Linked DNA regions of Paraflavitalea devenefica. Each later gene encodes a partner of the first gene's protein in a complex. Links are inferred from orthologs where the notes say so. Each region holds a gene or a part of one and is shown on either strand. Other genes may lie near its edges. The genes, in order: smc and HB364_RS03070.

Region 1 (18,039 bases):
TAGTAACCCTTGAGCTGGAGAAATTCGGACTTGTTTACTACAGCCGTTTCAATGCCGGTACAGCCGTCATACTCATCATCAGTTACAGCCTGCTCCTGTTTCATGAATGGCTTATGGACGATCCCATGGAATTCATTTACAAAAAACCGGCTTTCTGGATAACGCTGGGTTGTCTCGTGTATCTTTCGGGAAGTTTCTTCTTCTTTATTACGGTGGGAAAACAATGGGAGCAGAACTGGCCCCTGCATGCAGTATTCAACCTGTTGAAAAATATCCTCTTCGTGATGGCCATCATACAGGCGTTTCCCGGGACTCAGCCCAAAAAGACTTTCTGAGCGCCGTTGTAGCGGGTAACTTATGCAGCCCCTTCAGCAGCAATCCGCTGCAACCAATACCGATGGATAAAATGGTAGAAATATAATAGATCAGGAACTTGTCAATATTGTCTGCCACACTACTCCCGCTCAGGAAATAATCAAAAATATACACCACGATATAAGTGCCGTACTGGAACAACAAGGCGCCATGGATGAGCAACAGGGCTTTTTCCCGTGTAGCATACACCACCTGTTGCAGGTACAGGGATATCTGCCAGATAATAATCGTCAGGATAAAGATCAAACCCAATCCCAACGCATACTTCAAGGCATCATACCGGAGTCCGCTGCTTGCCAGGCAAACAATTTCAAACAGGACAAAAACCACCATGCCAATACGGATAAACTTTTTGATCGCCGGAGAAAAAGCAGCGAGGTAGATAATGCCCACCATCATAGGTATATCCAATGCATTATAGATCACACTGGCCACTTCAATAAATCTTTTATTCAGTCCCTCTACCAGGAACATAATATTCATCAGTCCATTGATGATCCAGTAAACAGCGAAATATTGAAAAGGAGTCGCCTGCCAAAGTTTTTTAAGCAAGACGATCAATGCGGGTACAAATGACATTACGACCGTTAAGACAGATACGACCAGGTATATTTGACTTTTCACTAAGCTGGCTATTACCCTGTAAAATCGCAAAAAAATAACGAAATATTGCATCTTTTGCCAGTTTCAGTATTACTACCTTGCACACTCCTGCATAAAATACGATTCGTCATTGCGGCTTTTGAATACCCCTGCGGTAATTCCCCTTTTCACAGCATGCCGCCTACCCATTTACCCCTATTCCCGCTCACTTACCACTCGCCACTTATCACTTCCACTCGCCTCATTCACTCCGGCGCCTATACACAATAACCCCTAAATTTATCTCATTCAATGATGCTTAAAAACCCAACTATGCGTTTACGCGATTTCGTTATAGTAGCCACCCTGCTGGCCACCACCCCTGCCTTCGCCCAGGAAACCGATCTGCCGGATGATTACCTTACCCCTGCCTTCCATGCAGGCCGCCGGGATTCCCTGCGGCAACTAATGCCAGCCAATTCCGTTGCCATTGTATGGGCCTACCCCACCCGCAATTTTTCCAATGACGTGGACTATGTATACCACCAGAATCCCGACCTGTATTACTTTACCGGTTATAAGGAACCTCATTCACTCTTCCTGTTGTTTAAAGAACCACAAACCGCTGCCGATGGCAGTACCTATAAAGAGTTATTGTTTGTACAAAAACGCAATGCACAGGCAGAACAATGGACCGGTAAAAGATTGGGCGTGGAAGGCGCCAAACAAAAACTAGGCCTCACCCATGTATACAATGGCGAAGACTTTAAGAATACCGCTATAGACTTTTCCAAATTCGAAAAGATCATTCTTGACCGCCTGCCAACAGATATTGCCAACTCCCTGTATGACAATGCCGACCTGTATGATCTGATCCAACAACTGAAAGAGAAGGCACAGATCACCGACAACTATGCACAGGACAAACGCTTCAGCACTGCTTTGTTCCGCCAATATACAGGTCAGTTGCGGGAAATTAAAACAGCGGAAGAACTTGTACTGCTGCGCAAAGCTGTAGAGATCTCCTGCCAGGGACAGGCCGAAGTCATGAAAGCTGTCCGTCCCGACATGTCAGAAAGAGAAGCGCAGGGACTGCATGAATTTGTTCATAAAAAATATGGCGCCGAGCATGTAGGTTATCCTTCTATTGTAGGCGCCGGCAACAATGGTTGCGTACTGCACTACCAGGAAAATGAAAAGCTGCATGTTGAGAACAGGATGGTGCTCATGGATGTAGGCGCCGAATACCATGGCTATACAGCCGATGTAACCCGGACCGTGCCTGCCAATGGGAAATTTACCCCGGAACAAAAAGCCATTTACGAGCTGGTATATGAAGCCCAGGAAGCCGCTTTCAAATTATGTAAAGAAGGCACTACCTGGCAGGAACTGGATAAAGTATCCAGGGGTGTAATAGCCGATGGGTTATTGAAACTGGGCATCATCAGCAAAAAGGAAGAAGCCAACAAATACTACCCCCATGGCCTCGGCCATCATATTGGGTTGGATGTGCATGACAGGAATGCCTCTACAAAGCTGAAGAAAGGCATGGTCATCACTATAGAGCCCGGCATTTACATTCCGGAGAACAGTCCCTGTGATAAGAAATGGTGGACCATTGCCGTGCGTATTGAAGATGACCTGCTCATCCGGGAAAAGGATTATGAATTGCTCTCCTGGGCAGCTCCCCGTAAGATCAGCGAAATAGAGAAGCTGGTAGCTGAGAAAAGTCCCCTGGACAACTTCACTTTACCCAAATTACAATCCGCTAAAAAAGGGTTTTAAAAAAGCCCTTCGCCACTAAAAAACGCATGCCTGGCCTGACTTTCCCGAAGCCTCCCTTGTCCAAAAGGGGCTGGTGGTTTCCTGCAGCAGGGCTCGTGTTAAGCAGTATAATTACCAGGAATAATCGAGTGTTTTTACCCAAATCAGGATGTTTTTCGCAAAAACACGATAGAATTAAAAGTAATACCGCTAAGCCAGATAGCAATTTTTACGATATGATGGGTAATAACTGAAGCCAAAAAACAGGGCAGATTTGCGCTATGTCAATAAAAGTTCTAATACTACCTTTGAAATAGTTGATCCAATATCTCTACAGAAAGTCCACCGCCAATATCCAGCATCCAATATCATCTGAAAGATCTGTTCTAAATCCCTTACAGAAACCGAAAGCTTTTATCCTTGATCCGGAGTGCATCGAGGTTTCTTTTGAAAAATCCTGAAAGACCATATAGCAACATCCAATATCGTAGTAGAAAGCCCCTAATCCGGTAGACCTAAAAACCCAGTCGATATCCTAAAAACCCAACCACCAAAAACAGAGAGCACCTGTATCCAATCCAATGCCTTTGAAATGAGTTTACCTTCGATCGATTCGACTGAAAGATTAAGACATTCAAAAAGCCATCGCTTCAACGGAACGATGGCTTTTTGATTTTTGCTTATCTTAACAGCTATGAAGATCAAAACCTTTTTCTCCGCCATCGCTTTCCTGGCCACCTGCTTCCTTTCCCCAACAGCTTTACAGGCACAACAGATCGAACTGCTCACCAGCGGCACAGAAACCAGCCTTCGCGGCCTTAGTGTTGTCAATGACCAGGTAATATGGGTCAGCGGCAGTAAAGGCAAAACAGGCCGGTCTGTTGACGGCGGGAAGACCTGGCAGTGGACCACTGTACCCGGATTTGAAAAAAGGGATTTCCGTGATATTGAGGCCTTTGATGATAAAACGGCTGTTATCATCGCCATTGCCGAACCGGCCCATATCCTCAAAACCAACGATGGCGGGCGCACCTGGAAAACCGTCTTTACCGATAGCACCAAAGGCATGTTCCTCGACGCCATGGATTTTTATGACAATAAAAGAGGCATTGTAGTAGGTGATCCTATAGACGGTAAAGTATTTCTGGCTACCACCGATGACGGCGGCAGCACCTGGAAAAAAATGACCACAACGGCACTGCCTGCCCTGGAAGGCGAAGGTTTCTTTGCCGCCAGCGGCTCCAATATCTGGTACCATAAAAAAGGGCTCTTCACCATCGTATCCGGTGGTAAAAATGCACGGCTATTTGATCCCCGTGGTGCACAATCCCTCGACATTACACAAGGCCGTGAAATGACCGGTCCCAATTCCATAGCCATCCATGGCAACCAGGCCATCATTGTAGCCGGAGACTATGATAACCAAAAAGACACGACCAAAAACTGTCTGCTGTCAACAGACGGTATGAAAACCTGGCAGGCGCCTGTTAAAGGGCCACAGGGGTATCGTAGCTGTGTGGTATACATCAGTTCCCAAAAGCTGATCACCTGCGGGGTGCCGGGTGTAGATATTTCTGTTGATGGCGGTAATCACTGGCAATCTATTTCGACAGAAGGCTTTCATGTATGCCGGAAAGCAAAGAAAGGCAATGCTGTGTTTTTGGCGGGCAGTAATGGGAAAATAGCAAAGCTCATTCAATGAGCTATGAGCCACGAGCTTCGAGCTAAAACAGCGAAGAACAGGGCTCGTAGCTCGGCGCTCACAGCTCGAAGCTATTTCTTAAACATAAAATACACCGCTCCCAGTAAAAAGGCGAAGCTCACCAGGTAACGCCAGTGAAAGGGCTCTTTCAGGTAAATCACTGCAAAAACGGTAAATACGATCAGGGTGATCACTTCCTGCGTCATCTTCAGTTGAAAGCCGTTAAACCCGTTGGAAAAACCCCAGCGGTTGGCAGGCACCATCAGGCAATACTCCAAAAAAGCAATGCCCCAACTCACCAGGATGGCCTTCCACATAGGCAAATGCTGTTGCCTCAAATGGCCATACCAGGCAATCGTCATAAATATATTTGACAGCAGCAGGAGAATAATAGTTCGCATATTCGGTTATTTTTGTGCAGGCGATAACAATGTGCCGAAATTAGAAATTCGTATATTCATCACAAAAACTATCAATATATGATATCCAGCAAAATTGACGCAGCCCTCAACCGGCAGATTGATCTGGAAGGATTCTCTTCCATGTATTACCTTGCCATGGGCTCCTGGGCCGAAGTAAAGGGTTACACTGGCGTGGCGCAGTTCCTGTACCATCATTCCGATGAAGAGCGTTTGCACATGCTTAAGCTGTTCCATTATATCAATGACCGTGGCGGCCATGCCATCGTTCCTCCTTTTGCTGCACCGCAGAAAGACTTTAAGAACATCCAGGAGATCTTCGAGATCGTTCACTCCCACGAGGTAAAAGTATCCAATGAGATCAATGCCCTCGTAGAGCTTTGCATACAGGAGAAAGACTATACTACCCATAACTTCCTCCAATGGTACGTAACCGAGCAGATTGAAGAGGAAAGCCTCGCCCGCCAGATCCTTGACAAATTAAAGCTCATTGGCGAAGACAAAGGCGGTATGTACCTTTTTGACCGCGACCTGGGCACTTTAAATCCACATGGCGGCGCTGGCGGTGGAAAAGGGAAAGGCGGTCATGGACATTAATGCCAATGTGATAATTTGAAAATACCCATAAATGAAAAATCCCGCACGAAAGCGGGATTTTTTTGATTTATTGTTCTGACCAGATTCTACTTCGTTAATTAAAATTGGTAACCCCGTTTCACAAAGCCATTTTCAAATTATCACATTAATTCAGGCTTCTGAAATCCACCGGCACCAGCTTACTTACACCGGGCTCCTGCATCGTTACCCCATATATAACATCCACTGAGCTCATCGTCATCTTATTGTGCGTAACAATAATGAACTGGCTCTCTTCACTGAACTTGCGGATCATATTCGTGAACTTACCTACGTTCGCATCATCCAGCGGCGCATCCACCTCATCCAGGATACAGAACGGAGCAGGCTTGATGAGGTAAATAGCAAACAGCAACGCAGTAGCCGTTAACGTCTTCTCTCCACCGCTCAACTGGGTAATGGAAGAAGGACGTTTACCTTTAGGCTTGGCAATAATATCAATGCTGGTTTCGGCCAGGTTCTCCGGATTCTCCAGGATCATATCGGCCGTATCATCTTCGGTGAACAGTGCCTTAAATACCTTCTGGAAATTATCACGTACCCGGTTAAAAGTATCCAGGAACTGCTGATTGGCGGTGGCTTCCACTTCCTGGATCGTCTGCAACAGGCTGTCCTTGGCGGTCACCAGGTCATTCTTCTGTTCCAGGATAAACTCATAGCGTTTCTTCATCTCCTGGAAAGCTTCAATAGCAGTGGGGTTTACCTCGCCCAGGTTCTCCAGGCGCTTCTTCATACGGTCACATTTCTCCTGCAACTCTTCTGTCGGCGTATCCCCTGTCCTTGGCTGGTCAATAATGTCATCCAGGTTAATGCGGAACTCCACATTCAGCCTTTCCTTCATACCGGCCAGTTGCAGCTTCAGCTCATTCAGCTTGTCCTTGATCTCCGTGAGCAGGTGCTCCAGCATCTCCCGCTCTTTTGTCTTATGCCGCAACTCACTTTCCTTTTCACTCAGTGTATTGCGCAGGTTATAATAAGCCTGGTCTGTTTCATTCAATACCTTCTCCGCTTCTTCCTTCTTACGCATCAGGTCCAACAGGCCGTTATCGGCATTGGCCAGGGTTTCTTCACTCTCTGTAATGTTCTCCGCCGTTTGTTTCAACTGGGAGGCATTGGTATCTATCTGGGTGCGCAGGCCGGTGAGCTGATTGCGTTTGAACTCCAGTTCCTGGGTCAGCGCATTGATCTTGCTGTGCTGACGTGTTACCTGCAGGTTAAACTCGTTATATGTAGCCAAAGCACTGTGGTACTGGCTTTCTGCCGATTTATAATCCCCTTCCGCCGCCTGCAGTTTATCGCGCACTTCATTCAGCAGGCTTACCAGTTGCTGCCACTCTTCACGTGTGCCGGAAATAGAAGAAGTCGTATTCTCCAGGTTCATCTGCAACTCTTCCAGCCTGTTCTGGGAGGTGCTCTTCATACCATGCAGGTTCTCGATCTTATTCTGCAGGGAGAACACCAGGTTGGTGAGGCGGTTAATATCTTCCTGGGCTTGCTTGATCGCTGTTTCCTTCAGTTGCTCATTATAACCGATCACCTCATTGTGCTTTTCCTGGATAGCTGCCTTCAACTCATGCACGATACGCTCCTGCACCTGTATCTGCTCATGCAGCTTTTCCAGGTTCTTGGCGCGGCCGATCTTCTTTCCTTCAAACATGCCCACGCTGCCACCGGTCAATGAGTATTTTCCTTTTACATACTTACCGTGCTTTTCCAGTACAATAGAACCATTGCTGTTCTGGAGGGCTTCTTCATTCTCTGCAATAAATACCTGCCCCAGCAGGTGCTCTGCCAGTTGACGATATTGCGCGTCCACCTCAATCACCTGCATCGCAGGGATCGTGCCTTCCGGCTGGTGGGCAACACCTTCCCCATTCCCGTTCAGCTTATCCAGCAGGAAGAAATTGGCTTTACCTTTTTTATTTTCATCCAGCAGGTGTACCGCCTGCAAACCTTCCTGCAGGTCATTCACCACATAATAGTTCAGGTAAGGCTCCAACACATTTTCCACGGCTGCGCGGAACTCTTCTTTCACATAAATAATATCGGATAAAATAGGCGCCGTATGATTCCAGTTGGGATTCTTGTGCAGGAACTTCACACTCTCGGGATAGCCTTCCATGGAGTCGATCAGGCTTTTCAGCAGGTCATGCTCATTCTTCCGGGCATCCAGCTTACGGCTTTCGTCTGCCAGTTGCAGACGCAACTGCTCCATTTCACCCTGCGTTTGCAGTATCTGCTCTTTGGTGCGTTCATGGTGTTCCTGCAACTGTTGCAGGTCGCGCTGGCGGCTTTCCAGTTCTTCTTCCTTCGTGATCCGCTCTTCTTCCAGTTGCTTCAACTGGCTGTTGCGTACCTCCTGCTCTTCTTCCAGCCGGGCAATGCTTTGCTCCAGGTTACGGATAGAGTTATCAGCAATCGCCACCTTCTTTTCTGCTTCAAACTGGTTGCGCTGCATATTCAGGTTCTCACTGCGCAGGCTATCCACATGCACGCGTTTTTCATCAAACACTTTACGCTTCTCTTCACTCGCCTCCTTCAGATCATCTAATTGCTGGGTAAGACTTTCCAGTTTGCCCTCTTCCTCTCCTACCTGTATACGGGTGAATTCAATGCTCTCTTCCAGTCCCTTCAATTGTCCTTCACTTTTATTCAGGAACTCCTGCAGGTTGTTTTCCTTTTCCTTCAGGAAATTCAACCGCTGGGAAGCAAGGTTCTTATCGTTCTCTTTTGTGCGTAAAGTCTGTAACAGGTCGTTAAACTCGTGCTGCATGCTTTGCAGGGCGCGCTCCTTCTCAATAAACCCTACCTTCTCCTGCTCGATCACCGCTTCTTCATTGGCGATCTCCGCTTCCAGCCTGATCTTCTTATCGGTTTCCGTTTCTGCCTGGCTGTTCAGATCGCGGTAAGTAAGGTTAAATCCTTCCAGGGAAGCCTTGGCCAGTTCGATGCTTACCTCGCGGTAATCTTTCTTGATCTCGTAATACTTCTCCGCCTTCTTCGCCTGGTTTTCGAGGCTCTTCAACTGGTTGTTGATCTCAAACAAAAGGTCTTCAATACGCGCCAGGTCCTGCTCGGTAGCATCCAGCTTCTGTTTGGCTTCCTTCTTACGTGTCTTATATATTGTAATACCAGCAGCTTGTTCCAGCATGCGGCGGCGGCTGTTCTCCTTATCCTTAATAATCTCATCTACCATGCCCAGCTCAATAATGGCATAACTGTCGGTGCTCACACCGGTATCCATAAACAGGTTCTGGATATCTTTCAGGCGGCACTGCACATCATTGAGGCGGTATTCACTTTCACCGCTTTTATAGAATTTCCGGGTAACAGTAACGGTATTAAACTCTGTCGGGAGCAGATTACGGGTGTTTTCAAAAGTGAGGCTTACTTCGGCCAGGCCACTTGCAGAACGTGTTTTGGAGCCGTTAAATACCAGGCTCTCCAGGTTTTCGCTACGCAGGTGACTGATCTTCTGTTCGCCAATTACCCACCGGATACTATCGATGATATTACTTTTACCGCAGCCATTAGGCCCGATAACGCCGGTAATACCCTCATCAAAATTCAGTACGGTCTTGTCGGCAAAACTCTTGAAACCTTTAATTTCTAAACTCTTTAATCGCACAGTGTCTTAATTTTTAAGGACAGCAAATATAGAAGAATAGGGGTACAAAATACATAGGACAATAGTTACTCACACAGTTACACACAGGGAAATATACACAAACACTGCACCATGTGGATATCCCCGGCAAGTTGTGGATAAAATGGCCTTGCACCGTGCATAAATCTCACCCGGAATGCACCCATAAAAGCACGATAACTCCTTGTTATATAACAAAATTGGGTAAATTGGGAATACCACTTGATGCGGCTTATAGCTGGAGTTGACATACATTTACCCGCAAAAAGTACGTGAACAGTACCCTGCTCAACCTCGCCAAGCGGATAAAATCCATTGCAGACACCGGCCTTGTGTACAATACCAACGATTATGACCGGGAACGGTATACCGAATTACTGGAGATCAGCCATGAAATGGCGGGGCTGCTCATTAACCAGCCCATAGAAGTGATCAAAAGCTTTTATGCGCCCAATACAGACTATCCTACCCCCAAAGTAGATATACGGGGACTTGCGCTCAATAAAGCGGGTGAAATATTACTCGTAAAAGAGATGGCCGATGGAAAATGGACCCTGCCTGGCGGCTGGGCCGATATCGGTTTATCCCCCTCCGAGGTCATTCAAAAAGAGTTCCGGGAAGAAACAGGACTAGCAGTAAAAGCCACCCGCCTGCTGGCGGTATTTGATAAGAGATGCCATCCACATCCGGCTCAGGCATTCTATGTATACAAATTTGCCCTACTGTGTGCAATAACAGGAGACATACAGTTTCAGAAGGGATTCGACATCCTTGAAGTGGCTTTCTTTCCAGTTGATCAGCTACCGGAATTATCGGAAGACCGCATCCTGCGTTCACAGATCGAACTACTCTATAAAAAAGCAGCAGACCCGAATGCCGCTGCGTATTTTGATTAAATAGCCGTTTTCGCCATTTCCCAGCCCAGCATTGCTTTCTTACGTTCGGTACCCCAATGGTATTCACCAATGATCAGGTTCTTGCGGATGATCCGGTGGCAGGGTATCAGGTAAGCAATGGGATTGGCGCCTACGGCCGATCCTACCGCCTGCAGGGCATTGGGCAGCTCAATATGGCGGGCAATAGACTGGTAAGTGGTTACATTGCCATAAGGCACCTCCAGCAGGGCATTCCAAACTTTCACCTGGAAATTGGTCCCTTTCACCAGTACACTCAGCTTTTCCTGCTTGCCCGGCTTGCGGTTAAAAATGGCATTGGCCATCACTTCTGTATTCCGGCTGTGCTCCCGTACCGTAGCATTTTCCCAGGCCTTTTCCAGCTCTTCCACCGCTGTGCTCCGGTTGTCTTCCTGCAGGAAGGAGAGGTGACAAATACCACGTCCGGTTACCCCTATAATACACTCGCCAAAAGGCGTATTGTGAAAGCCATAGTCTATGCGGATGCCACTACCCTTCTCCTTGTATTCCTGTGGTGTTACCGCTTCCAGGTTCACAAAGAGATCATATACCCGCGACTGGCTGCTCAAACCGGCTGCATCGGCCGCATCCAGCAGGTTGTCAAAACCGGTAATCCGGTGTTTCAGGTAATCGGTAGTGAGGAATTGCAGGAAACGCTTGGGGCTGATGCCTGCCCATTCTGTAAACACACGCTGAAAGTGAAAGGCGCTCATATTCACCTGGGCCGCCACCTCTTCCAGGCTGGGCTGAGCACGGAAGTTGACATACAGATAATCAATAGCCCGTGCTATTTGCTCGTATTGGTAAGCATTCGTAGTCACAGGTTCAAAATTTAATATTTTTTCTGATAGCATAACGTATTAATTAGTATATGCAAATTCCCTGTATTTACCGGCCTGCTCAACCCGTTTCTTGCTATATTTAACAACCCGGGAATACAACTTTTCAGGGCTATTTCCGATCTTGGATAAACAGACAATTCTTTACACTTGAAGATAATCTATTACATTTTATTGACACTGATTGTTGGCGCCGGCCGCACCGCGCAGGCCCAGCAGGTGGATAGTATTTTCTTCCACCTCTATACCGACAGCCTGAAGAAAGGGGTGCACAATTACATTAATGTAGACGGGAAACTCTCCAATGGCCGTTGGCTGCCCCTCACCGCCAAAGAGTTAAACTTTACCGCTTCGGCCGGCAAATTCGACAATTGTAACCTGATCCTCGATACTGCCTTTAAGGGGGAAAAAGTGACCGTAAAGGCCACCCTGAAGAGCAATCCGCAGGTCTGGAAGGAGGTCACCATCTACCTGAAAACGGTGGATATACCGGAACGGCTGAGAACGGTGGATGAAATACTGCAGGGAGGTAATGCCCCGGCCCGGAAAAGCAAGCGGAACAGGAGAAATTCTTAGTTTTTGTTTCCACCATCTCACAAACCCAGCAGCACAGAAAGAGACTGCGGGATAAAGGAGACCAACCCCTTTTCTATACCTCGTCCGTACTTGTCCCTTGGTTATTCTCCGGCTATACCCTGGATTATCCCCGGATGAAGGCCTCTATAGGAGCTCTATAGCTCCTCTATAAAAGCTCTATAAGAGCTCTATAGTTTTTTCCGCTACCACGATGTTTCGTATACTGTAAACTATTAAAATTAAATGACTTATCCAATAAAAAACGCCCCTAAAAAAGGGGCGTCTATAATATCATTTACTCACTATATGTAAGCTTATTTCACACCAGCCAGTGCAGGAGCAGCCATTTTCTTGGCATCTTCCAGGAACTTGGCCAGGCCGATATCAGTAAGCGGGTGTTTCAGCAATCCTAAGATGGGTTCCAGCGGGCTGGTTACCACATCAGCACCGGCCTCTGCACACTTTACAATGTGGAGCGGGCTGCGGATGGAAGCTGCCAGTATCTCTGTTTTGTACCCTTGGAGGTTATAGATATGGGAGATCTGCTCAATCAGTTGTACACCATCCCAGTTACTGTCGTCCACACGGCCAATAAAGGGAGAGAGATAGGTAGCGCCTGCTTTGGCGGCCAGGATAGCCTGACCGGCAGAGAATACCAGCGTACAGTTGGTCTTAATACCATTGTCAGCAAAATACTTGATCGCTTTAATACCATCCTTGATCATTGGCACTTTCACCACGATATTCGGGTGAATAGCAGCCAGTCTTTTACCTTCTTCCACAATATCCTTGAATTCAGTAGAGATCACTTCAGCGCTGATATCACCATCTACCATTTCACAAATAGTGAGGTAATGCTTCATCACTGCATCTTCACCTTTAATACCTTCTTTGGCCATCAGGGAAGGATTGGTAGTAACACCATCCAGGATACCTAATTCATGAGCCTCTTTAATCTGAGCCAGGTTAGCTGTATCAATAAAAAACTTCATACTATTACGATTTTGAAATGTTAACTTGTTGTAAGCGGTAATGGCCACTGAATGGGAAGCGATCTCTTTGAAGGGAAAGATGTGTGCAGGTTACCATGGGCCATGCTCTTGGATAAAAGAAAAGAAAAAAAGGCAGATTACTTACATCGCACCGCTACAACCGCCTACCCTTGCTGCCTTCCGGCCCTGGGGGGGTTCAGCAGGAGCTGGTCGTGTAAGACCTGCCGGCTGCAAAGATACGTCAAAACAATTAATTACTGATTATTGATTATTAATTATTTCACATTCGCTAACAATCAATTCGCTCCAGCCACAGCAGCTCCGGTATGCAACAACTAATAATCAATAAGTAATAATAAATAATTTCCTCATCGCCTTCCCGTCAGTGAATTCACCGTTGTCACCCCTACCAGCTCATCGGCACGGCCGCCCAAGGGGCGATAGTATACCAAAATAGTATAGTTATTCTCCGACTCCCAGTAATTGCCTTCTGTAAACTCAAAAGAAGGGAGCCGTTTTTTATCATTGCGGTCAACTGTGGCATAACAATAATCATAATACCCCGTCTTCAGGAACAACGATCTTTCATACACACCCCGCTCTGTATTGAATACCATCTTGGCACTGTCGTCCAGGTTATAATTCGTAAGCTGTCCTACAATAAAAACATCCTTATCCGGGAAGGGAGAATTATTACCCGGCACAAACGTGAAATTCACCGTAGCATAATCAGCCTGCCAGTAAGGATTCACGCTTTCCGTAGTCTCTATCGTGAACATACCATTATTATCCCGGAAAAAATTAAACCGCTGGGGGCTCCTGTTGGCATCCGGTTTCACGATCACTTCTGTACTGGTGGCGCCATACTTCACCCGTTCTACCCGGTCGCTCTGAAAACGGAAACTGCGGATATCCAGCCAGCGCCACTCCTTCCCTGCCGGGAATACGGCATCATTCTCCGTATTATACTCCAGCACATTCCTTGAAAAGAAAGAAGGACGGATATTCGTCACGGCATTGTCCCAGCGATTGTTCTGCATGATCACTACATGGATCTGCTGGAACTGGTTCACCACATTCAATTGTTCATTCAACGCTATCTTGAACTGTATCTTCTGGTGGGTGCGGAAGATCTGTCCATTAAAAGGTTGCTGTATCTGGGCGGTAATCGCAGCGGCTTCACTCCACACCATCATCCGTTTCGTGAAAATGAGTTTGGAAGTATCCCCATTCAGGAAAACCTTTAAAATATAATTGCCCGAGCGGCTGGGCATGCAATTCTGGTCGGGCAAAGTAGCCTGGTAATGGGTATAACGGGTAAAAGCGATAGAAGAAATACGGTACGTGTTAAGGCGTTGCTGGGAAAAGCCTTTAATAAAATCAAACTGGCTCAGGATGGCAGGCGTCCAGTCGGCATTGCAAAGCTGGAAAGTATAGGAATAATTTTTAACATTGGCGTCCAGGTCGTCAAAATGCAGTTCCAGCGCGCCCATAGCGCCCAGTTTCATAATGGGAACACCCAACTGGTTACCAGCCTGGTGCAACAGCACTGTTTTAATGCGTGGCGAATAAACAGCATCGGGTATCTGCGCCTGCATGGCTACAGACAGTTGGATCAGGAAAATGGATAAGATATATTTCATCCGTTAGTTTTTATTGTTTTTGGGCCGGATGGAACGTCCTGGACGTTTCCATGCGCTGAAGTTATAGAAATCCTCTAAAAGACAGCTTTTTCGAATGGTATGGTTGCTTTCTGCTATTTTTACGACCGAAAAATCATGCCGATTGAATATCGCCGCTTTTATAGCCCGACGCATCGCTTTTAATCAACAACGGTCATTTTCCCGCTTTGTGATACGCCTTTCCATAGGCGCTACTATTATCAGCGTAGCTGTCATGATCCTCACCCTGGCCTTTGCCAGCGGATTCCAGAAAACCATCAGCCAGAAGGTATTCAGCTTCTGGGGCCATATCCGCGTGCAAAGCTTTGATGCTGTGCGAGTATCTATTGCAGAAGAAGTACCCATCCCCATGAGTGATTCGGTACTCAACCTCAAAAAGACCAATCCGGCCATCAAAACAGTGCAGGCCTTTGCCACCAAAAATGCCATTCTTAAAACATCCGAGACCATAGAAGCCGTATTACTGAAAGGAGTGGAAAAAGGGTATGATTTCAATAACCTGCAAAGCTTCCTGGTAGAAGGACGCTGGGTAAATTTTACCGACAGCGGGTACAGCAATGAGATCAACCTGTCTGCCTATACCGCCTCCCAGCTCAAACTTAAAGTAAATGACCAGGTCATCATCTACTTTATTCAGCCCGGCTCCCCTTCTTTCCGTCCCCGTAAGCTGACCGTAGCCGGCATTTTCAAAACAGGTATTGAAGACTATGATAAGCATATTGCCATCGGCGATCTGAAGTTGATACAACGTCTCAATAACTGGGATTCCACCCAGGTGGGCGGCTATGAAATATTCCTGCATGACTTTAATCAAATGGATAAGGTAAGTGAGGACATTGTGCCGAAACTTCCCATTGGATTACAGGGTACTACTATCATGGACATTTATCCGAATATCTTCGACTGGCTGGGACTGCAGAATAAGACCATTGTCATTGTACTGATCATCATGATCGTCATTGCCACACTCAACCTCATTACCTGCCTGCTGATACTGGTATTGGAACGCACCCGCATGGTAGGCGTGCTAAAGGCGCTGGGCGCCCGGAACAATATTGTACAGCGGATATTCCTGTACCATGGGGCTGTTATTACCTTTACCGGTCTGCTCCTGGGCAATGTTATTGGCCTGCTCATCTGCTGGCTGCAGCAACGCTATGGATTCATCCCCCTGCCGGAAGACGCTTACTGGATGTCCAAAGCCGTGGCCGATGTAGTATGGTGGCAGGTAGTATTGGTGGATATAGGCACCTTCCTCATTTGTTTCCTGGTACTGCTGATCCCCACCATCATTGTAAGAAAAATACAGCCGGTGAAGGCTATCCGCTTTAGCTGAAAACAGTTACGAGCTTTGAGCCACGAGCTACGAGCCCTATGCTTCGCTGTATTTGCTCGAAGCTCACAGCTCGTCGCTCGAAGCTATTTAACGATATGTGAAAGTATGATGCCCGTAGCCACTGCTGCATTTAAAGATTCTGCCTGTCCTTTACGCGGAATCGTAATACGGTGGCGGCAAAGCCGCAGCAACTCTTCATGAATGCCCTTCGATTCATTACCGATCACCAATATGCCTCCCTCTACCGGAGGCAGCTCATGCAGGTTGGCGCCATGCAGGGTAGCCGCCCAGGCAGGCACATCCGCATGCTGCTGCATAAAAGCAACCAGGTCTTCATACATCACCTGCACCCGGCTGATGCTGCCCATGGTGCTTTGCACCACCTTGGGATTGAAAACATCGGCACATTCCCTGCTGCAAATAACCGTGTCAATGCCAAACCAGTCGGCGCAACGGATAATAGTACCCAGGTTGCCTGGGTCCTGGATGGTATCCAGCATCAGGGAAAGCCGCTCCCGGTAACTGGTGATTTTGGCAAATACAGGCTTTTTAAAAACACCGATCACCTGGTTGGGCGTTTGCTGCAGCGAAAGCCGTTCCAGCTCCTGCTCACTTACTTCAATCGCCCCGCCAGCCGCTATTCCGCTATGTTGTGCCATCCATTCCTGCACGGCATACAACTGCTGCACAGCCACGTTGGGCGTACTTAAGAGTTCGTTAATAATCTTCGGGCCTTCAGCAATAAATACCCCTTCTTCGTCCCTTGATTTTTTCTGGCTTAAACTTTGAATATATTTGACCTGCGATTTAACCAACATTTGCACCCCGTTTAAAGTTATATGTCATCCGGCCAGCAAGTTACTTTTTTTACTTTTTCCAGGTGGTCTTTATATGGCCTGCTGGGTTTACTACTGGCCGCGTCCTGTACCGTGCCGCGTAAGTATAATTCCGCCAAACCCTTTGTGTATAAGACTACCATTAACATAGCAGGCAAAACGCCCGATTATGACCGGCAGGAATTGCAGACCAAATTGCAGGCCCAGGTAGATGACAGCCTCAAGGCGCCGCTGGTTTCCTATGCCGGCGTTTATCGTGAGCTAAAGAGGCCGCCTGTATTTGATTCCCTGAACATTGGCCGGTCAAAAATATTCATGACCAACCTGCTTAACTCACTGGGTTATTTTCAACCCACCATCCGGGATACATTTTTTATTGATACGGTGCCCAACAGGCGTAAGGGTGAACAGAAAAGGGTATACCTCACTTTCACGGTAACGCCCGGTATTGCCCTGCACATGGATTCCATAGGCTATGCCCTGGAAACACCTGCCTTGCAGGCGCTGGCCCTGAAGTCCCGGAAAGAATCACTCCTGAAAAAAGGAGCGCCTTATTCCGACCAGAAGGTAAATGCGGAACTGGACAGGTTGCTGGGCATGTACCGCGACAGTGGCTATTACAAATTCACCAAAGAAAATATCTATGCCGAGCGTGATACGGTGGTAGCTGCGCTCATTGATCCTACGCTGGACCCTTTTGAGCAATTACAACTATTAGATTCCCTGCGTAAAAAGCGGGAAAAGCCTACCATCAATGTAGTGATCAAACAAAGGCCGGTAAAGGACAGTTTCCATATCCGGAAATTTTATATAGGTGATGTCAAAGTATACCCCGATCTGTCTGTACTGGATGATACCACCTTTGTACCCAAAGACAGTGCTGTTATTGACGGTTATAAGATCCTGTACAGCTCCCGGCGGTTTAAGTTGCCTTTCATTGCCAACAATATCCGGCTACGGCCCGGGTCGCTCTACTCCCAGCGCCGGTATTACAGGGTCATCAACACTTTTAACCAATTGGGCGCCTGGCAAAATGTAGACCTCAGTCTGCAGGAGCGCTATGACAGTGTTCCCTTGCTGGATGCTGTATTACGCTTATACCCTGCCATGAAGCACAGCCTTAATGTTGACTTTGAGACCAGCCGCAACGTAAGTGACTTCCTTTCGCAGGGAACCTATTTTGGTATTGGTCTCAACTTCCGGCTACTGAACCGCAATGCCTACCGGGAAGCCATACAAACCAGTACCAATGCCCGTTTTGGTATAGAGATCGGTACCCACCTGGTACAAACCATACAGGCCAGCCTTTCGCACAATATCTACTTTCCAAAGATCATCATTCCCGATTTCCTGCTCAGGTTGTTTCCGCGGAAAACAACGGGAACTGACCGCACCATTGCCAGGCGTACTGTGCTGAACCTGAATGGTACCTATACCAACCGGCGCGACTTCTTCACTGCCCCCTCCTTTAACAGTTCCTGGGGGTATGAATGGACACGCAGAAGGACCCGTGCCTCCGATCCTGATAATATTGCCCAGCGATGGACCAAGAGTTACCAGCTAACTCCTTTAAACTTTGAGTATACGAACCTCAAAAAGACGGATAGCCTGATAAAACTGGAACAAGCCATCCCGGCCTACCGTTTTGCTTTCAATGATGGTATGATCATTAGCACCATCTTCAGCGCTACTTTTGGACGGCAATATGATGAAGACAGGAAATTCACCCTTATCCGGGGA
Region 2 (14,170 bases), on another replicon or contig:
TGGGATAATACCCTTGATCTGGGATATGCCATGGTGAATACCACTTCACAGGGCAACCGTAAAACGGATGATAAGATTGACCTGTTCAGCAAAGCGGGCTATGAACTGACCAATACCTTGAGCGTAGCAGGAGTGGTTAACTTCAGGACCCAGTTTTATGACGGATTCGATTATAATTACCGGGGTAAAGGATACCAACGGCGGATATCAGGCTTTTTTGCCCCGGCTTATCTGGTCGTGGCGCCGGGTATTGACTGGCACCCTGTGGACTATTTCAGCGTTTTTGTTTCTCCCATCTCTACCCGCCTGGTCATCGTTACCAATCAGCCTAAGAGTTATTTTTATCCCGCCGGTGATCCGGGCGTCGATGGCGGCGCTTATGAAGCTCCTTTATCTACCTTTTATGGCGTTGATCCCGACCGGGAAGTAAAAATGGAGGCCGGCGCTTATGCCTCGGTCAACTTTAATAAAGAGATCCTTAAAAATGTAATCTATAAGAGCCGTCTTGACCTGTATTCCAACTACCTCAAAACATACCGGTTTACCCCCACAGGTCCCGATCAGTTACAAATAACTAAGATCAGCGCCAAGCCCCAGAATGTGGATGTTTTCTGGACCAATGCCATTGTGATGAAAGTAAATAAGTTCCTGAATGTTACCTATAACTTAGATCTTATATACGACGATGATGTGCGCCAGTTTGGCCCCGATAAAACATCGGCTGCCACCCAGATAAGGTCATTGCTGGGTGTGGGTATTTCTGCTAAATTCTGATCTGGGATTTCCTTACATTTGTCCGCTCTGCCGGAAGGTTTTTTGCCCGAAAGGCGGGAAGACGGGAAGGGCAAATACCTTCCCGGTCCCTTTTTATCTATTAAATAAGCTCGTGTGAATCAATCCAGTTACCAGATCAAGTTACCGCAGTTTGAAGGCCCTTTCGACCTCTTGTTATTCTTTATTGAGCGGGACGAACTGGATATCTACAATATACCCATTACCAAGATCATCAAGGATTTCATGGATTATATCCATGGTGAGCAGGGATTGAACATTGAGTTGTCCAGTGAGTTCATCCTCTTTGTATCTACCCTCATGCGCATCAAGGCCAAAATGCTGTTGCCGCGCAAGGAAGTGGATGAGCAGGGCAATGAAATAGACCCCCGCCAGGAACTGATTGACAAGATCCTGGAGTACAAACGCTATAAGGAAGCGGCGGTGAAGATGGCCGAAATGGAAGCTATCCGCATGCTGATGGTAAGGCGTGGTAACCTTCAGAAGGAACTGGCCACCATTGGCGAAGAGACCGGTGAAGGTACTGAGATACAAACCATTACGCTCTTCAAGCTGATGAAGACCTTCGAGAAGGTGATGAAGCGGCTGGAACAGCGTAATGTAAAACCCGTGCATACGGTGGTACGGTATAACTATACCATGGACGATAGCCGGGAATTTATGCTGAGCAGTGTGAAGAAAGAAAAGGTAGTGTCTTTTGAAAAGGTGTTTGAGATCTGCCAGGACCGTATTCATGCCATCTTCCTTTTCCTGTCCATACTGGAGCTGGTACAAATGAAATATATGACCCTCATGGTAGGGGAAGGCCGCAATAATTTTATTCTCGAATTCAACGAGAACCGCGAAGAAGACCCCATCCTCGACGCCAGGACCCTGGGCCTGGAACCCCCGTCAGCCATCTCTTCCGATGAACAACCCATCGGTGGATTGTTTGGCCAGGAGCCCCCCGCTGACGAACCGTCTACCGGTGAAGACGCCACTGACGAAACGGCGTAAAATACTCCCTTATTACTGCCAATACGGAATAGGTACAATAGTTGGTGTTTAAACGCCGAACCTATTGTTATTGACTGTATTTAAACAAAAAAGGAGTATGTATGACTACCAGAACAATAGCGCAGATTATAGATGCTACCAATGAAAGGGTAGGCCCGTTCGGGATCAGGAATGTATTGCCTGCCCGCACCTTGAAACAGGTAGATCCGTTCCTGTTGATACACCATATGAAACCTAATGTGATCGAAGCCGGCTCGGAAGTAAGACTGCCGCCCCATCCCCATGCAGGCTTTGAAGTGGTGACTTACCTGCTGGATGGTGAGTTCTTTCACCGTGATAGTAAAGGGCACGACCAGGTGGCTACCGGTGGCGATGTTAACTGGATGACTTCCGGCAATGGTATCGTACACTCAGAAGGCCCTACACCTGCTTTCCTGCAACGGGGTGGTACCGTGCAGTTACTGCAGGTATGGATCAACCTGCCGGCCGATAAGAAAACACTGGATGCTTCTTTCCGGCATTATGCTTCGGCTACCCTGCCCCAACAAACCGGTGAAGGCGCCTGGGTGAAAACCTTGATCGGTAGTTACAAGGGACAAACATCGCCCATTGCTACCCATACACCGATGTTCCTGCACCACGTGAAGCTCAAAGCCGGCGCCTTGTTTACCCTGCCCGTTGATAATTCGTACTCTTCGGCCTTATATGTATTGGATGGAAAAATAAAATTGCTGGGAGAAGAAGTGAAGGCTGGACAATTGGCCGATTTTCATATTGATGGCGATCAGTTGGTATTTACGGCTGTTAGTGATGCCGATCTGATCGTATTCGGCGGACAACCGCTGAAAGAGAAAGTAGTCAGTTATGGACCTTTTGTAATGAATAGTTTTGAAGAGATCCAGGAAGCGATCAGGAAGTATGAGATAGGAAAGATGGGTGTGTTGGATTATTAGTTAAAGATCCATAACAATATTGGCCGCGGCGATGCATCAATCGTTGCGGCTAATTTTTTTAAGAAAGCAGGTGATACAGTAGGGCAGCCATCGCTCTGGCAGATGGGGTAGGGATCTACTTCTGCCACGGGTACACATTCATGGGAATGCAGTACTACATATCTTTTAAAAGCATTGCTGTTGGTGGAATCCTGCCCGTGTAATTTATAGGCCAGGCCAAACCTGCCTTTATAAGCGGCGCCGATCTTGTACCTGCCCAGTGAAGTACAGCCGCAGCCCACTTCATTGCCATAGCGGCGTCCGTTGAGCCAGTCTTCATTGCAGCGACCATGCGTTACCAGTCCGGCTTCTGTAATAGAATCTTTTTTCAGGTCATATACAAACAGCCTGTTCTTACCCGACTCAATGCTCATGTCTACCAGGAAGCACAACTCGGTATTGTATTTATGCCGGGCGGCATAGTCTCTCGCCCGGGCTGCCCGCGATTCCAGTTTAAGCAGGAGCTTTTTGTGCAGGTTGGCTGCTACATTATGCTTCACCGGTGTACGGCCGGGTTTCATTTTAGAATAATACCAGGCAGCACTGCCCAGTATGAACAATACCACGGTGGCAAGAGTCAGCAGCAAAAAACGTTTCATGGCAGAAGGGGGTTATGGCAGATCAGATGCCATAAGAACGCTACTCCATAAACGAATAGTGGCAAAATGCTGTTAAAGATTCCTGAAGGTTTGCTCGTCGCTCACAGCTATTACTGTAACAGTGACCCTACGGTTACTTTGTCTTTCATCAGCTCCCGTACGGTTTGTGCAATGCCGGCGGCATCATAGCCACATTCGCGGTGCAGTTCTTTGGGTGTTCCATGCTCTACCAGGCGGTCGGGGATACCCAGCATCTTCACCGTTGCATGGTAATTGTGCTGCGCCATGAATTCCAGTACCGCACTGCCAAATCCACCAACAATAGTACCATCCTCAACAGTAACCACCTTGTCAAATTTGCTGAACACTTCATGCAGCAGGGCTTCATCCAGCGGCTTCGCAAAACGCATGTCATAATGCGCCGGGTTCAGTCCTGCTGTCTTCAGTTCGCGGATGGCAGTGGTCACAAAATTACCAGGATGGCCCAGGGAAAGAATGGCTACATCATCGCCATCTTTCAACTTGCGGCCTTTGCCGATGGGAATCTCCTCAAAGGGCGTTCTCCATTCGGGCATCACCCCTTCGCCACGCGGATAGCGGATCACGAAAGGATGTGTTTCATTACTGTCCAGTTGGGCCGTATACATCAGGTTGCGCAGCTCGCTTTCATTCATCGGCGCGCTGATCACCATGTGTGGGATACAACGGAAATAAGGAATATCATAAGCGCCGTGGTGCGTAGGTCCGTCCTCCCCCACCAGTCCTGCACGGTCCAGGCAGAAGATCACCGGCAGCTTTTGTATGGCTACATCATGTACCACCTGGTCATAGGCGCGCTGCATGAAAGAAGAGTAAATATTACAGAATACCTTCAGTCCCTGGGTGGCCATACCGGCGCTGAGCGTTACCGCATGCTGCTCACAAATACCTACGTCAATAGCGCGGTCGGGCATTTGCTCCATCATGAACTTCAGGGAAGAGCCGGAAGGCATGGCCGGCGTAATGCCAAATACATTTTTATTCTTTTCCGCCAGTTCTATAATCGTATGGCCAAATACATCCTGGTATTTGGGAGGCTGTTTCGTTTCAAACGTCTTCTTATAGATCTCCCCGGTGATCTTATCAAACAGGCCGGGTGCGTGCCACTTGGTTTGGTCTTTCTCGGCCAATGAATACCCCTTGCCTTTCACCGTAATAATATGTAGCAGCTTGGGGCCGGGTATCTTTTTCAGGTCCTGCAGGGTATCTACCAGCTTGGTGATATTGTGCCCGTCAATAGGGCCGAAATAACGGAGCTTCAGCGCCTCAAACAGATTACTGCTTTTATTCACAAATCCTTTAACGCTGTGTTCCAGTTTACTCGCCATATCGCGGGTAAAATTCTTACCTACCGGCAGCTTACCCAGCGCTTTCCAGATATCATCCTTTAAGCGGTTATAAGTATGGGAAGTAGAAATATCGGTGAGGTATTCCTTCAGGGCGCCCACATTGGGGTCAATGCTCATATTGTTATCATTCAGGATGATCAACATATCCGCATCGGTCACCCCGGCATGGTTCATGCCTTCAAAAGCCAGTCCGGCAGTCATGGCGCCATCACCAATAACAGCTACCGACTTACGGTTTTCCCCCTTGTGTTTGGCGGCCATCGCCATACCCAGTGCAGCGGAAATGGAGGTGGAAGAATGCCCCACGCCAAAAGTATCGTATTCGCTTTCACTGCGTTTTGGGAAACCGCTCAGGCCATTGTATTTCCGGTTGGTGCTGAAATTATCCCGGCGGCCGGTCAGTATCTTATGTCCATAAGCCTGGTGACCTACATCCCAAACCAGTTGATCGTAAGGAGTATTATAAATATAATGAAGGGCTACAGAAAGTTCTACCACGCCCAGGCTGGCGCCAAAGTGACCACCGTGAACACTCACTACATCAATGATATATTGACGTAATTCATCGCACAACTGATGAAGCTGTTCCCTGCTTAGTTGTTTGATAGCAGCAGGAGACTGAATGGTTTTGAGTAAGGGACCGGGAGCAATTTCCATCAGGGAAAAATTTATGGCTCAAAAATACTATTTTATAGGTTGAATTTCAGGGATTCCGGCTTTTTGGGATTTGCTTAGGAATTCCTGTACAGCCTTTTATCGGGAGCCTGGACTAAAAGGGTGCCCCGGTTGGATATATTGGATTGATTTTTAATAGAATGGCGTACATTGAGCGCCAAAAAAGGTAGCTTGAGCCTGCCGATAGCCCGGCTATTTAAGCCATATATCCAAAATACGGCAGGAGGGCTATCCAAATGTATAGTTTTGCTTAGACCCAAATTCTGAGATGGCGAAAAGAAATTCATATTACTGGCTTTGCCAGATAGGTGGCTGGGGCCTGGTAGGTCTTTCCATGTTGTTCTATGCTTTTACGTTCAAAGAGGAAATATCCAATGCTTATCTCTACCGGATACTGATCTACATCGTATCGGGCATTGTGAGTACCCATATCCTGCGGGAGTTTCTCAAACGCACCAATTGGCTCTTATTGCCCATTGAAAAAATGGTTACCCGGCTGGCCGCTGCGGTGGTCATCACCAGTATCCTGTATGGTTTACTCGTGTTGGGCGCCTATGAAGTGTTTAAATTTGAGAACAAGAGTAAGCTGGACTTCTCCACCCGCCTGTTTGCCAATGTACTCAACATTGGTATCTTCATGATCCCCTGGACGCTGCTGTATTACTTCTATCACTACATTGAAAAAAGCCGTCGCCAGCAGGTAGATACTTTAAAACTGGAATCCCTGGTCAAAGAGCTGGAGCTCAAGACCATCAAGTCGCATATCAATCCCCACTTCATCTTTAATGCCCTCAACAGCATACGGGCATTGATTGATGAAAATCCCAACCGCGCCCGGAATGCGATTACAGAGCTGAGCAATATCCTGCGCAGCAGCATGCAGGCCGAAAAACTGGAAACCGTTCCTTTTGAGAAAGAGCTGAATATTGTAAAAGACTACCTGGCGCTGGAGTATATACGTTTTGAAGACCGCCTCCGCATAGAATACCAGATTGATGAAGATACGCTCGACCAACCCGTGCCGCCCATGATGTTGCAGACGCTGGTAGAAAATGCCATCAAACATGGCATCGGCAAGCAGATCAGCGGCGGTATTGTGAAAGTGATCTCCGACTTTAAAAATGACTTCCATGAGCTGATCGTATTGAATTCAGGCTCCCTCAATGGCCATATTAACGGAGATGGGTTTGGGTTGTCCAGTACCAAAAACAGGTTACAGCTATTATTTGGTGAAAAAGCTAACTTTGAAATTAAGCAGGTAGACGGACTGGTAGAAGCGAGAATTCTAATCCCTGTTGAAATAAAATAAGGATCTATGATCAAAGCGATTATTATCGATGACGAGCGGCTGGCAAGGAATGAACTGAAAAAGCTGCTGATGGAATTTCCGGAAATTGAAGTGGTGGCAGAAGCAGCCAATGCCGGAGAAGGCATTGAGAAGATAGAGCACATTAATCCCGACCTCGTTTTCCTGGATATACAGATGCCCGGTAAGACCGGTTTTGATATGCTGTCGGAGCTGGACAGAACGCCGAATGTGATCTTCACCACGGCGTATGATGAATATGCCCTGAAAGCTTTTGAGGTCAATGCGCTGGATTACCTGCTCAAACCGGTGGAGCCCAAACGCCTGGCAGATGCTATCCAGAAACTGCACATGCAGGATGAGCGCGGAGATACCAGCAGTCCCATACCGCTGAATGTAAACCGTTCCATCCTAAGCGAGAATGACCAGGTATTTGTAAAGGATGGCGAGCGCTGCTGGTTTGTGAAGCTGTCCGATATTCGTTTGTTTGAAAGCGTAGGCAACTATGCCAAAGTATACTTTGGTCCCAATAAGCCATTGATCCTGAAATCGCTCAATGCACTGGAAGAAAGGTTGGATGAGAAAACCTTCTTCCGTGCCAACCGTAAGCACATTGTCAACCTCCGGCTGATTGATAAAATTGAACCCTACTTCAATGGCGGCCTGCTGCTGGAACTGAAAGGCGGGGAGAAGATAGAAGTGAGCCGCAGGCAGACCGTGAAGTTCAAGGAAATGATGAGCTTATAAATACTGGCCGCATACACCTTAACTCCTATATTTACTGCATGATTAAGCAAATAACACTCTGTTCTCAGCAGAGTCTCCCGCAGGGGACTCTGCGTATTAAACCTTAACCTCTATATTTACCGCATGATTAAGCAAATAACACTGGCGGGTGCCCTCCTTGTTATGGGTCACCTCAGCTTTTCCCAATCCATTGACCAGGTCATTAATGAAACCGAAGTAGCGCGTGTAGAACGTATACTCTCGGCCGATGACATGCAGGGACGTAAGCCCTTTACGCCCGGCATTGATAAGGCCGCCGCTTTCATTGCTGCGGAATTTAAGCAAGCGGGTCTGAAGCCTGCAAAAGGTAAATCCTTTCTGCAGGCGTTTACCATGCTCCGTACAAAGTTTGTGGCAGCAAGTGGTATGGTGAATGGAAAAGCGATAGAAGAAAAAGATATTGTAGGTGTTACAGCAAAACCCAACCTGACAATTACCCAACAATCGAAGTATAAAAAAATGCAGGTGTCTAAAGATAGCCTGTATGCGGTGTATGGGCGTTTGACCAAAACAAAGGGCAATTACCTGCTGGTGGTAGATACCAATGCCAGGGGCCAGTTCAACAACCTGAAACGCCGTTCCACTGCTTTCCCGCCAGAGTCCAATATCATCGCATTGCTCACGATGGAAGATCCCGCTACCTACAGTGTGGCATTTACACAGGAGGTAACTGTTATGCCGCTGAAAAACGTGGTAGGCATCCTGCCGGGTAAAAGCAAAAAGAAAGAATACGTCATCTTCTCGGGCCATTATGATCACCTTGGTATCGGCAAGCCCAATGCAGCAGGTGATTCTATCTATAACGGGGCCAATGATGATGCCGCCGGCACTACGGCCGTTATCATGCTGGCGCATTACTTTGCTCAGCAAAAGAACAATGAGCGCACCATCGTATTTGCCGCCTTCACCGCAGAAGAGTCCGGTGGTTTTGGCTCACAATACTTCTCCCGCCAGTTTGATCCTGCCAAAGTCATGGCCATGTTCAACATTGAAATGATCGGCACCGATAGCAAATGGGGTAATAATTCAGCCTTTATCACCGGGTACGAGAAAACGGATATGGGAAAGATCCTGGAGAAGAACCTGGAAGGCACCAACTTTAAATTCTATCCCGATCCCTACCCGCAGCAACAACTGTTCTACCGGTCAGACAATGCTACCCTGGCGAGGCTCGGTGTGCCTGCACATACCATCTCCACCTCCAAAATGGACAGTGAAAAATTCTATCATACCCTCGATGATGAATTTGAAACACTGGATATGAAGAACATGACAGAGATCATCAAGGCCATTGCACTCAGTTCTACTTCAATCATAGCAGGGAGAGATACTCCTTCAAGAGTAGATGCGAGCTCATTGCGGTAATCAATAAATAATTGAAAAGGGTGGGTCACCTTCCAAAGATGGCCCACCCTTTTTATATAAGCTGTTACTTCAGCAGACTATTGATCTTCTTCAGCAGCCTTGTTTTATCGCTGGGCCGCATGGCCTTATCATCGGCTACTTTCCCGTTCTTATCTACCAGTACATAATGGGGTATACCGGAAACATTGAACTTATCAGATAATAGTTTACCGTCGTTGTCGTTGGCAAAATAATGCTCGCCTTCTATCCCCTTGTCCTTGATCGTATTCTCCCAGGATTGTTTCGTGCAGCTAAGGCCAATATACAGGAACACCACGTCCTTGCCGGCCAACTCCCGTTGCAGTACTTTTGATTCGGGCATTTCACTCATACAGGGGCCGCACCAGGGCGCCCAGAAATCAATATACACTACTTTGCCCTTGTAAGGCTTTACCAGTTCATCAAAAAACTTGTCACTGCTCACCTGCAGGGCAGTACGTACATGGGTGGCGTCTGTCATCTTACCGGCCAGCACATTGCGCAAGCGCTCATTATCCCGGATTACCTGCAACCGCAGGTTGGCATTGGTTATGTTGCCAGATAATTTATCCATGGCGGTATTGGTAAGAGGAATGCGGGAAGTGTTTAAATACTCATTTATCACCTGGGCATAAATAATATCCCTGCCAATACCCGGTGGAATATGCGATGCCAGGGAGTCTATTTGCTGGTTAAAAAGAAGCGTTGCTGAAAATTCTTGCTGTTCTGCCTGGTATTTTTCAAGAAATGATTCAATCAGTTGAATTTGGTCCTGTCCGGCGGCGGGCTTCTTAAATAATTGTTCTTCTTTGGCAGTAACCGGTTTTCCTGCCTGCTTCAGATAGGCAACAAACAATTCCAAACTGAACGTAGTCTGCGAAGACTTTTGCGCGTTGTAAAAGTTATTGTACTCGTTTAAAAATTTGCCGTAATTCTCGGTGATCACTGCTTCTTCATTATTCACCGTCATATTATCCAGGAAATCCAGGTATTCCGGTGTAAGCTGAACCTTCGGCTGTTTTGTTTTTCGGCCATGCATCCACCGGTAACGCAGCAGGTCTTCGGCTGCATGGTAGCGGAGATGTTGGATCATATACTGTCTGAATTCCGAACTGGTATTGTTTCGTTGATTGAAAGCGGCCAGTGTATCCAACTGGCGCTGCATCACGCCCAGGCGATAGGCTTTATAAGCCGTCTGGTCCAGTGAATCTATCAGGGGATAATGTTCCACGTAAGATATGGTGGCGAACTGCAGTGGCCTGAAGGCATTCAATTCTTTATTGAGCTGCGCATAGGTGCCGGTAAAGGTCAGGGGATTTCTTAGTTTAATCTGTTCCGGGAAAGGAAGCTTACTGATCGCTTTAATGGCCGCCAGGTCTAATTGTATATCCAGCGAAGAGCCGGGTATGGCATAAAACGAGCTCATTGTTTCCATAAAGCTAAACATGATCTCCTGCGGGCGGTTCAAAGGGAAAGTAATGCTGAACCGTCCATCTTTATCAATCTCACCCACATGGGTTTGTTGGTCATCCTTGTACAGGTGATTATAGATCACTTCACAGAACCGGAAAGAATCAACAGCCGGGTTATAACCCACAAAAGTGCCGGTTAGGGTAAACGGTTTTTCAGCCAGGCTGATCTTGCTGAAAGCATTGAGGGATTTTTGGGGCTGCGCCTGCAGTGATAAGACACCTGTGGCGGCCAGGAAAAAAAGGACAATGTTTTTCATGTTGGTGGTGGGGTATTTGATAATAAGCGCATTAAAATAATACATTTAGCCGGGAAGGGCCGGACAAGGTTTTGTTAATATCAAATGATTGAAAATCAGCACGCATAAGCCTGTGTTACAAAAAGCTGTATATTTATTGATCCTTTAAACCCAATCCGGTCGCATTTTTGAAGGATAAGACTTATTTTACTAACCATTTAAAGTATTTATTATGGCAGATGTACAACTTACTGCATACAATGTAAAGACAAAGGAGAAAGGAGTACCTATTCAGGATGCAGTGATTACTAAAACCGCTAAAGGGGCTTATATGGCACAGGGGCACGATGGCAAGGGTAATAAATTAACGACCCTGCTGGGTGAAGAGAAAGCGCTGGCTGCCATTAAAGCCGGTGTGGCAAAACAAGGCTGGGAATAGTTATTGGCGGATACATTTAAGTTGTTCGTTCTCTGAACTTTTCAGTTTAACTGTCGTAGGCTGCTTGCAGGTGGCCGATGATGTATAAAACACGGTCTGATCGTTACTGGTCCGGCCGTGTTTTCTTTATACCAGGGCTATAAATATCATTTAACACTAATCTATTCAGCGGAACTGCTGCTTTCATGAGATCTTGCCTGCTATACCTGCTGCTATGGCTATCCTTCAGTAATGCGCTGATGGCGCAGTCCGCTAATCCCTACCATACCAATGGCGCTGCCTATAGTGAAAACTGTAACTGCTACACACTTACCAACGAACAAAATACCCAATCCGGTTCCGTCTGGAACAAGAACAAAATAGACCTCAACCAGTCTTTCGATTACAAATTCAACATCAACCTGGGCTCCCGCGACGCCGATGGGGCCGACGGGATCGTCTTTGTATTACAAAACATCAGTGTCAGCATTGGTTCCACCGGCGAAGGAATGGGGTTTGGAGGGGTAACACCTTCTATCGGCATTCCGATTGATACCTGGCAGAACGGTAACCAGAGTGATCCCGCGTATGACCATATTTCCATCAACCGTGATGGAGACATCAATCACACCACTTCCAATAACCTGGCAGGGCCGGTATCTGTGCTGTCGGGTAATAACAACATTGAAGATGGCCAATGGCATACTTTCCGCGTCATCTGGAATGCAACCACCAAAACATTGTCGGCCCAGGTAGATGGAGTAGAACGGGTTCAGGCTACCATTGACCTGGTATCCCAGGTATTTAACAATGATCCCCTGGTATTCTGGGGATTTACAGCCGGTACCGGCGGCTCCTATAACCGCCAGCGGTTTTGCACCTCCCTGAATCCCGGCTTCGCCATGGCGCCGGATCAACTTACCTGCTTCCCCACTCCCATCCAGTTCAATGATAATTCAGCATCCTTTGGCACCATCGTAAAATGGTATTGGGATTTTGGCGATGGCACCATTGATTCAGTCAAGACGCCTGATCCGCATGTATATCCTGCGCCTGGCAACTACCAGGTAAAGCTGAACATATTGGGCAATAATGGCTGCTTGTCCGATACCTTTAAAACCAATATCATCGTTGGCTCAAAACCGGTAGCCAGGTTCGGCTTTCCGCCTGGTTCATTCTGTGATGGCAACACCGTGATTTTTACAGATACTTCCGGTGTGCAATACGGCAGCATCAATAGCTGGGAATGGAATATCAACAATGGCCAGTCGGTCATTACAAATACCAGCCCTGCTTTTCAACAGGCATTTCCATTGGGTCCGCATACGATCAGTTTGCAGGTGAAAACAAAAGAAGGATGTGTATCTGATCCGGTAACCCAATCCGTTATCATGTCGCCTTCGCCGGTGGTAGACATGGATTTCTCTGATACCTGCTTCCGGGTGCCGGTTACCTTTACGGCCAATAACCTTGATCCGGCCATTTCTATACAGCGATGGTATTGGGACCTGGGCGATGGCGCCAGGGGCAGTTCCACCAGCCTGCAACATACTTACAGCAAGGGAGGCGCCTATACTGTAAAATTATATGCCCTGGGCGATAATGGCTGTTACTCCGATACCATCAGCAGGTTGATTAATATCTATGCCACCAATGCATTTGCCGGTAATGATACCGTGGTAACCGACAATCATCCGCTGCCCTTACAGGGTTCGGGCGGATTACTGTATACCTGGTCGCCGGCAGATGGGTTAAGTAACCCCTCCATTGCCAACCCCATTGCATTGATCAAAAAGAGTACTGCTTATGTGCTCACCGCCTACACGCCCATGGGATGCGCTTCCACGGATACCATCCACATTAAAGTATTCAAAGGGCCGGCTATTTACATACCCAATGTATTTTCACCCAATGGCGACAGGCGGAACGACCGCTTCCGCATGACGGCCGTAGGTATGACAGACATTTATTTCTTCCGCATTTTTAACCGCTACGGACAACTGGTGTATCACTCCACCAATCCCAAAGAGGGATGGGACGGCACTATTAAGGGCCAGCCCCAGCCCACCGGTACTTATGTATGGGTGGTGCGCGGTAAAGACTTCACCGGGCGGATCCATGATCAGAAAGGTACGTTTATGCTGATACGGTAACAGCGGTAAGCACATTAGTAGAAAGGCATATCTTTTATTTCTTGCCCAGTATAAAATCAACACCAAACGTGAAATTGCTAAGCAGATTGAAATTTATACTGGAGGCCTTGCCAACAGGAGCTCCATCCATTTTACTTCTCCCATGAGTGTAATTCAACCCGCCGAAGTCGACATTGACCAATAACCTGGGCAAAGCCTGGTAATAGATGCCCGGTATTACATTGGCTCCGTACTGCGTGGTAGTGGTCTTGCTTTTGGTGTTTGAATAGTAAGAAACAGCCCTGTAGAAGTTTACGCCTCCGTTGGCTTCCAGGTACCAGCCCAGTTGTTTTTTGATGGGCATATACCGTCTCCAGAATGCGGAGGCGCCTACAGTAGTGCCCCTGCTCTTCTGATCAGATAGCTCGGATTTCGAAGTGTAATAGCCAAAATTCGTCCGCAGTCCCAATACCGAATTTTCACCTATGGCCAGTGCTACGCGTGGAGAAAGATTGGTATTGGAGCTGGAATAATTGCCGCCGTTGTTATTGTTGGAATTGAATCCGAGGGTAGCACCCAATAATAGATCTCCTTTTTGGATTTGTGCCTGCAGGCAGGTGGCGGAAGTAATAACAGTAAGGCATAAGAGTAGAGCTTTGATTTTCATACGTGTGTTTGTTTTAGTGTGGCACAAATATGAAAAGCAAAAAGGAAGTAAAGAACAATCCTTACTTCCTTTCACACAGATTTATGTTAAGCAAAATGAAATGTTAACGGTTTCGAATAGGTGATTATATAATGATAGATGGTTACAGAATGAACTTCACGCCGAAACTTAATCCTTCAGTAATCGAAAATTTAAACTCAGAATTGTTGATATCCCAAAAAGGGGTATTTACTTCGTAATCCTGTTTTGTGGAAGTATAGCCAATCATCCCAAACGTAGCTTCGAGTATTACTTTTTTACCAGGAAGGAAATAAAAGCCAGGCTGTAT

The links.
Region 2: the proteins of smc (region 1) and HB364_RS03070 are in contact, whole or in part, in a crystal structure (PDB 3ZGX), measured with the Bacillus subtilis proteins. The link is inferred for Paraflavitalea devenefica from one-to-one orthologs.

What each region holds. Positions count from the first base shown.
Region 1 is NZ_JAARML010000002.1:483,647-501,685, reverse strand. The notes cover bases 5,385-9,491. They hold smc (chromosome segregation protein SMC), read right to left. Parts: upstream 9,107-9,491; coding sequence 5,585-9,106; downstream 5,385-5,584. Other genes in these bases: HB364_RS11655 (NUDIX hydrolase), read left to right, coding at 9,397-9,491; HB364_RS11665 (ferritin), read left to right, coding at 5,385-5,439. Also shown: HB364_RS11690 (hypothetical protein), read left to right, coding at 1-335; HB364_RS11685 (hypothetical protein), read right to left, coding at 292-954; HB364_RS11680 (aminopeptidase P family protein), read left to right, coding at 1,291-2,742; HB364_RS11675 (WD40/YVTN/BNR-like repeat-containing protein), read left to right, coding at 3,416-4,423; HB364_RS11670 (DMT family protein), read right to left, coding at 4,495-4,824; more of HB364_RS11665, read left to right, coding at 4,903-5,384; more of HB364_RS11655, read left to right, coding at 9,492-10,020; HB364_RS11650 (bifunctional helix-turn-helix domain-containing protein/methylated-DNA--[protein]-cysteine S-methyltransferase), read right to left, coding at 10,017-10,859; HB364_RS11645 (hypothetical protein), read left to right, coding at 11,028-11,453; fsa (fructose-6-phosphate aldolase), read right to left, coding at 11,768-12,445; HB364_RS11630 (type IX secretion system plug protein), read right to left, coding at 12,814-14,088; HB364_RS11625 (ABC transporter permease), read left to right, coding at 14,231-15,463; HB364_RS11620 (TrmH family RNA methyltransferase), read right to left, coding at 15,547-16,281; HB364_RS11615 (BamA/TamA family outer membrane protein), read left to right, coding at 16,303-18,039. UniProt on the Bacillus subtilis protein: Required for chromosome condensation and partitioning.
Region 2 is NZ_JAARML010000001.1:777,282-791,451, reverse strand. The notes cover bases 33-2,838. They hold HB364_RS03070 (segregation and condensation protein A), read left to right. Parts: upstream 33-888; coding sequence 889-1,788; downstream 1,789-2,838. Other genes in these bases: HB364_RS03060 (murein L,D-transpeptidase catalytic domain-containing protein), read right to left, coding at 2,738-2,838; HB364_RS03065 (pirin family protein), read left to right, coding at 1,890-2,741; HB364_RS03075 (DUF3078 domain-containing protein), read left to right, coding at 33-774. Outside these bases: more of HB364_RS03075, read left to right, coding at 1-32; more of HB364_RS03060, read right to left, coding at 2,839-3,379; dxs (1-deoxy-D-xylulose-5-phosphate synthase), read right to left, coding at 3,490-5,424; HB364_RS03050 (sensor histidine kinase), read left to right, coding at 5,711-6,751; HB364_RS03045 (LytR/AlgR family response regulator transcription factor), read left to right, coding at 6,758-7,495; HB364_RS03040 (M28 family peptidase), read left to right, coding at 7,619-8,899; HB364_RS03035 (TlpA family protein disulfide reductase), read right to left, coding at 8,964-10,646; HB364_RS03030 (hypothetical protein), read left to right, coding at 10,858-11,064; HB364_RS03025 (lectin-like domain-containing protein), read left to right, coding at 11,250-13,196; HB364_RS03020 (hypothetical protein), read right to left, coding at 13,231-13,842; HB364_RS03015 (hypothetical protein), read right to left, coding at 13,985-14,170. UniProt on the Bacillus subtilis protein: Participates in chromosomal partition during cell division. May act via the formation of a condensin-like complex containing Smc and ScpB that pull DNA away from mid-cell into both cell halves.